Pleomorphomonas sp. PLEO: one gene and its partner. The protein of the gene in region 1 interacts with the protein of each later gene in a pairwise test. Links are inferred from orthologs where the notes say so. Each region holds a gene or a part of one and is shown in the gene's direction. Other genes may lie near its edges.

Region 1 (3,230 bases):
GAGAAACTTTCCGTACGCATCCTCTCCCGTGCCTGGCAGCTGCTGCTCAAGGGCATTCAGGAAGTGCAGACCGCGCCGCGCCCGCTGCCGGCGGCCGAAATGGTGCTGGTGCGCCTCGCTTATGCCGCCGACCTGCCGACGCCCGACGAGGCGTTGAGGATGTTGAAGGACGGTACATTTCCGGGCCTGACTCCGCCGGCTGCCGGTGGCCCGGGTGGTGGTGACGGCCCGCGCGCCCGTGCCGCAAACGGCTTTACCGGGATCGCCGCTCGCCGTGCCGAGCCGGAGGCCGCCGCCGGTCCGCGCCTCGACAGTTTCGAGGCCGTGGTGGCGCTGGCCGAGAGCAATCGAGACATCGGCCTCAAATTCGCGCTTGAGCGGCATGTCCGGCTCGTCCGCTTCGAAGATGGCCGCATTGAATTCTCGCCCGTCGAGGGGGCCAACCCCGGTCTTGCCGGCGAGATGGGCCGCAAACTGTCCGGATGGACCGGCCGCCGCTGGATCGTTGCCATCTCACGGGAAGAAGGTCGCCCGACGATTGCCGAGACGCGCGAGGTGCGCCGGCGCGAAGCTGTGGATGACGCGCTCGCCGATCCGGTCGTCGCCACCATCTTCCGCCTGTTCCCCGGTGCCGAGATTGTCGACGTCAAGTTCGACGACGAGCCGGAGAAATTGCCGGCGGGACCGACCAGCGATGACGCCACATTCGAGGATACCGGCGATTGGACCGGGGGTTTTATCGATGAGATGCCCGATCCCGGTCTTGGCGACTTCGACGATTGAGATCGCTTGAGGTGGCCGAGCGGCTTCCGGCGCCAAGCGGTGCCGTGTGGAGCGAAGGCCCGTCGGCAACTGCGGTCAAAAATAAAAAAGGAGAACAACCATGTTTGGCGACATCGGCAAGATGATGAAGGAAGCGCAGGCGCTTCAGGGTCGCATGGCCGAGGCCCAGGAAGAGATTGCCAAGATCGAAGCGACCGGCACCTCCGGCGGTGGTCTTGTCTCGGTGACCCTCACCGGCAAGGGCGAGATGAAGGGGCTCCGGATCGATCCCTCGCTCCTCAAGCCGGATGAGGCGGAGATCGTTGAGGATCTGATCGTCGCTGCCTTCGCGGACGCCCGAGTCCACGTTGATGGACTTGTTGCCGAGCGTATGCAGGCGGTAACCGGAAACTTGCCGCTGCCGCCGGGCTTCAAGCTGCCCTTCTGAAGGGGTAGGGTTGCGCAATCGTGTAAGGAAGGTCGTTGATCTTTCAAGGCCACGCTTGGAGCGGAGATCACTTTGGCCCGTCGTGTGACAGGACCGGAAATCGAGCGGCTGATCCAGCTTTTGGCCCGCCTGCCCGGCCTTGGGCCGCGCTCGGCTCGTCGGGCGGCGTTGCAACTCGTCAAACGGCGCGACCAACTGCTCGCCCCGCTCACCGATGCCATGCGAACCGTCCATGACCGTGTGCGTGTTTGTTCTGTATGTGGCAACGTCGACACCGCCGATCCCTGTGCCGTTTGCACCGACCCGACGCGCGACGGTTCGGTGATCGTCGTGGTAGAAGATGTAGCCGACCTCTGGGCATTGGAACGGGCCGCTGCCGTCAATGCTCGCTATCACGTGCTCGGCGGTGTGCTGTCGCCGCTCTCCGGCATCGGACCTGACGATCTCGACATTTCCGGCCTTGTCGAGCGGGCATCCGACCCGGTGGTCAAGGAAGTGATCCTCGCCGTCAACGCTACCGTCGACGGCCAGACCACCGCCCATTACGTCACGGATCGCCTCGAGGGGCTCAGCGTCAAGGTGACTCGCCTGGCCCATGGCGTTCCGGTGGGTGGCGAACTCGATTATCTCGACGAAGGCACGCTCACCGCCGCAATCCGATCGCGAACGCCGTTCTGAGCCGTTAACCGCTTGCCGGCTTGACTTTGGCTGAGCAAATACCGATCTTTCCGGATATGGAACCGCGGACCAACCATCTCCGAATGTTTTGCAGGATCTATCCTCTCACGGGATACTGATCTCACGGTTCCGCCTTGTCGCGCGCAGGCCGTGAGGCCGTGAAGCGGTTTTTTCCGAATCCGTCAGCGTTGCGCGACAACTCTTCCAGCTTTTTCTGAGATCTACTCCGCCCGAGGGCGGGGCCTCCCCTTTTTCAAGGACAATGAATATGACCACTGCTTCGCGCCGCCGGCGCCTGCCGACTATCACGCTCGCCCGTTCCGACCATGAGCGCCTCGCCAATCTCGCCGACGCTCTTGCCGAGCGCGATTCTCTGACCTCTGACCAACTGGCGGCCGAACTCGAGCGCGCACGCGTTGTTGCCGACGATCGTCTTGCCCCGGGAACGGTCCGCATGGGCGCCGTCGTGCGCTTCAGCTTGGATGACGCCGAGCCACGGACCGTTCGCCTCGTCTACCCGGGGGAAGCCGACATCGAAAAGGGCTGCATTTCCGTGCTAACGCCGGTTGGCGCTGCGCTGATCGGTCTCACGGCCGGCCAAAGCATAGATTGGACCGGCAGCGACAATCGACAACGCCACCTCCATGTTCTGGAGGTGACGGCCGTTTCTGTCGATGCCTGACGAGATTAGCCGAGTCGAAGGGAAAGGCGCAGCGGCACGTCGAGGATATGTCCGTCCTTGGCCGAAAAGGCGACAGTGCCGCCGCAGGCCCTTGCCAGACCTTCGATCACCAGGCGCCGCTCGGCCGCGGCTGCCCGCGCCTCTGCGTCGCCAGCGACTGTCTCTCCACCCAAGGGGTGAACCCTTGCGATGAGCCGACCGGCCGCCGCTCTGAGCGACACGGTGGCAACGCCGCCGCTGGCCGCCGCATCGCCGGCTTCTGCGAGGAATCCCTCGACGAGATCGGCATAAAGCGTCGGGCTGGTCTCAATGGGCAGCGGCAACGATGGGGCAAGAAAATGTATGGCCCCCCCCGCTTCCGCCCTGAGATCCTGCTTCTTTAGAGCGTCGATGAAGAAGGGAATGGCGTCGAAGCGCTGGACGCCAGCGCCAAATCGACTGGCGGCCTCAAGATCGGCGATCGAGCGGGCAAGCGCTATGCGCCTGGCCGCCTGATCGGCGGGCTGCTCGCCTCCGCGCTCTGGACGGAGCGCAAGGCCAACGGCATAGAGGTCGGACATCAGGGCCCTGAGCATCGACGCCGCATCGCGGCGTGGTGCAGGACGACGCGGCAATAGCGTCGAAAACACCCGATCGAGCGTCGCTACCGCAAGGTCGCTC
Region 2 (3,242 bases), 2.4 Mb from region 1 along the record:
AGGTGGCGGCCAAGAAGACCGGGTCGACATCCGCGAACCCGCTGGTGGTCGGCATCGACTATCTGGAAATGGACGGCGTGTCCGGTGTGGCGCTGCTGCAGAAGGACTTTCTCGACGAAGACGCGCCGGCCGCGCTGATGGCAGCGCTCGGCGGCCACGCGCCGGATGTCGTGGTGTCCGACATGGCCGCGCCGACCACCGGCCATCACAAGACTGACCATCTCAGGACCACCTATCTTTGCGAGGTGGCGATCGCCTTCGCCGTCGACGTGCTTCGGCCCGGCGGCGCCTTCGTCGCCAAGGTGTTCCGTGGCGGCACCGAAAATGAACTTCTGGCGTCGCTCAAGCAGAATTTCGCTCAGGTCTTCCACTTCAAGCCGCCGTCCTCGCGCCAGGAGAGCGTCGAGATGTACGTTGTCGCCAAGGGCTTCAAGGGGCGGTCTTCGGTCGAGTCGGAGGTAGCCGAGGACGACCAGCCGTGAGGGGGGCTCGTTCCGGCAGCGGCACCAACGGCTGGGACAGGATACCCGACGCGCCGGATGAGCCCGTCCAGACGGCGCCCACCGACCCGAAGAAACTGCGCGAGAAGCTGCGCCGCTCGGGCTTTGCCTATCTCCAGCGCTATTCCGCCTCGGAGGCGCATTTCGCCGAGCTGATGGAGCAGAAGCTTCGCCGCTGGGAGACCGCGGGCTATGTGGCGCTGGGCGAGACCCGTGCCGCCGATCTCGTTGCCGAACTGACATCCGAATTCCGCGAGCTGGGCCTTCTCGACGACGCGGGATTCGCGGCGTCGCGCGTCGCCTCGGCGCGTCGGAAAGGCACTTCGCGGCTCAAGATCGCCCTTGGTCTGCGGGCGAAGGGTGTCGATGGCGAACTGGCGCGGACAGCCATCGACCAAGAGGGCACGGATGAGACGGTGGCGGCGCTGCGCTTTTGCCGGCGTCGGCGGATCGGTCCATGGCGGCGGGGGGAGCGGCCGGATCGCGACGGCCTCAATCGTGAGATCGCTACGCTGGCGCGGCAGGGTTTTGCCACTCAGCTGGCGCGCGCCGTCGTGCTACTGTCGCATGAGGAGGCCGAGGAAAAGCTCGGCCTGGTCTGAGAAACATCGTCGATGGAATGGGTGTCGGACGCGCTGCTGATCGGCCTTCGCCCGCACGGGGAAACCAGTGCGGTGATCGAAGTGATGACGCCCGATTATGGTCGCCATCTCGGTCTCGTCAAAGGTGCTCGCTCCCGGCGTCTGCAGCCGGTGCTGCAGGCTGGCAATTCGTTGCTGGTCACCTGGCGGGCACGGCTAGAGACGCACCTCGGCTTGTTTTCCGTTGAGCTATCGGAGGCCCGCGCCGCGCGGCTGATGGAGAGCGCCGCTGGTGTGTTCGGCGTGCAGATCGTCGCTGGCCATCTGAGGCTGCTGGCCGAGCGGGAGGCGCATTCCGGTCTCTACCGGGCGGCGATCTCGCTGCTCGACCATCTCGACGGCGTCCTGCAATCGGCGGCTCTGGTTGCCCGCTTCGAGATGATGTTGCTCGAAGAGCTGGGCTTCGGGCTCGATCTGTCATGCTGCGCCGCCACGGGCCGGACCGATGATCTCCGCTTCGTCAGCCCCAAGTCGGCGCGGGCGGTGTGCGGCGATGCCGGGGCGCCCTATGCCGACCGTCTCTTGAGGCTTCCGGCCTTCCTGCTGCCGGGGGCGGATCAGAGCCCCGACGCAGTCGACGTCGCGGCGGCGCTGAAGCTCACCGGTTTTTTCCTCGATCGGCATGTCGCCGGACCCAGGGCGATCGACTTGCCGCCGGCGCGAGCCCAGATGATCGGCAAGCTGGAAGCCGAGCAGCGAGCGCACCAAAGCCTCGTGCCGTAGAGCCATTCAATCTTCACGCAACGGTCACTGCCGGTTCGCCATCGCCGGCTATCACGGTCTCGTCTGCCCGGCCGGACTGTTTTGTTGGTTGCTCTTAGTAGCAGGGTTCCCGCCGGGCGGGGCATCGACATCCTATTTTCGCAGTCGTCGCTTGAACCTTTCTTCAGGAGCAAGTCATGAAAGCTCGTTTGCGCACGGAATTAGCCATCGCCGTCTTCGGCATGACGCTCGCAGCCAGCATTTTTCCCGCCAGTGCTGATAAGTTCACTATCGCCGTGGTGTCCGACACGCAGAACTACAACGACGTGACGTTGCCGCAGCCGCGCGGCGTCAACGCCCTCATCCAGCAGATGCAATATCTGGTCGACAGTAAGAAGGAGAAGAATCTCGCCTTTGTCACCTTCGTTGGCGACATCGTCCAACATGGTGATGGCCAGTTCCGCACCGGTATCATCGGCCAATATACGCTCTGGGACACGCGGACCGAATGGGACTACGCCAACCTCGCCGTGTCGGTGCTGAGCTCGTCCGATATCCCGTTTGGCATGGTGCCGGGTAACCACGACTATGACAACTATTCCTGGTACACGACCCCGAATGGTCCGGGTGCCAGCCGACCACTTCGTGGCGGCACGCTGTGGAACGCCTATTTCGGCCCGGCATCGCGCCATTTCGCCAGCAAGGCCTGGTACGGCGGCAGCAACAACAACGGCATGGACAGCTATCAGGTGTTCGAGGCCGGCGGGCGCAAGTATCTGCATCTGGGCCTGGAGATGGAGCCGACGCCAGCCGCCCTCGATTGGGCCAAGCAGGTGATCGCCGCCAACGAGGGACTGCCGACCATCGTCACCACCCACGAATGGCTCGACCCCAACTTCACCGGCGAGACTGCCCGCTCCAACGACTACAAGTCCTATTTCGACGGTGCCGCCAACCTGCCCCCGGATGACGTCTGGGAGAAGTTCATCCGCAAGACGCCGCAGATCTTCATGGTGCTGGCCGGTCACGACTGGACATCGACGGTTGCCGGCGTCTCGCAAGGCGAAAACCTGCGTGTCGATACCAACGACGCCGGCTATCCGGTCTACCAGTCGGTACAGGACTATCAGGGCAACACCATCGGGCCGGACGGAAAGCCGGATTCGGCCAATGGCGGTGCCGGCTGGCTGCGCTTCATCGAGTTCGATACCGATGCCAAGAAGCTGCACTATTACACTTACTCGACGCTGGTCGACAAATATGCCGGTCGCAACGGAGAGGCGAGCTTCGGTGTCGCGCCGAACTATTCGGACTTCACCGTGGATTTCCCGCCACAGCTTACCAAGTAAACTGTAATTGGCTGGAACTAGGCTGACTGGAAATAGACAAAAACACAGGC

Evidence for each region.
Region 2: the proteins of recR (region 1) and recO interact in binary tests that used the Escherichia coli proteins (3 or more experiments, as listed by UniProt). The link is inferred for Pleomorphomonas sp. PLEO from one-to-one orthologs.

What each region holds. Positions count from the first base shown.
Region 1 is NZ_CP166625.1:451,233-454,462, reverse strand. The notes cover bases 171-3,085. They hold recR (recombination mediator RecR), read left to right. Parts: upstream 171-1,282; coding sequence 1,283-1,888; downstream 1,889-3,085. Other genes in these bases: AB6N07_RS01855 (two-component system response regulator), read right to left, coding at 2,576-3,085; rnk (nucleoside diphosphate kinase regulator), read left to right, coding at 2,157-2,570; AB6N07_RS01870 (YbaB/EbfC family nucleoid-associated protein), read left to right, coding at 884-1,210; AB6N07_RS01875 (DNA polymerase III subunit gamma/tau), read left to right, coding at 171-783. In the rest of the region: more of AB6N07_RS01875, read left to right, coding at 1-170; more of AB6N07_RS01855, read right to left, coding at 3,086-3,230. UniProt on the Escherichia coli protein: May play a role in DNA repair. It seems to be involved in an RecBC-independent recombinational process of DNA repair. It may act with RecF and RecO.
Region 2 is NZ_CP166625.1:2,815,767-2,819,008, forward strand. What follows is about bases 63-2,989. They hold recO (DNA repair protein RecO), read left to right. Parts: upstream 63-1,114; coding sequence 1,115-1,864; downstream 1,865-2,989. Other genes in these bases: AB6N07_RS13080 (RlmE family RNA methyltransferase), read left to right, coding at 63-482; AB6N07_RS13085 (regulatory protein RecX), read left to right, coding at 479-1,102; AB6N07_RS13095 (metallophosphoesterase), read left to right, coding at 2,041-2,989. In the rest of the region: more of AB6N07_RS13080, read left to right, coding at 1-62; more of AB6N07_RS13095, read left to right, coding at 2,990-3,192. UniProt on the Escherichia coli protein: Involved in DNA repair and RecF pathway recombination.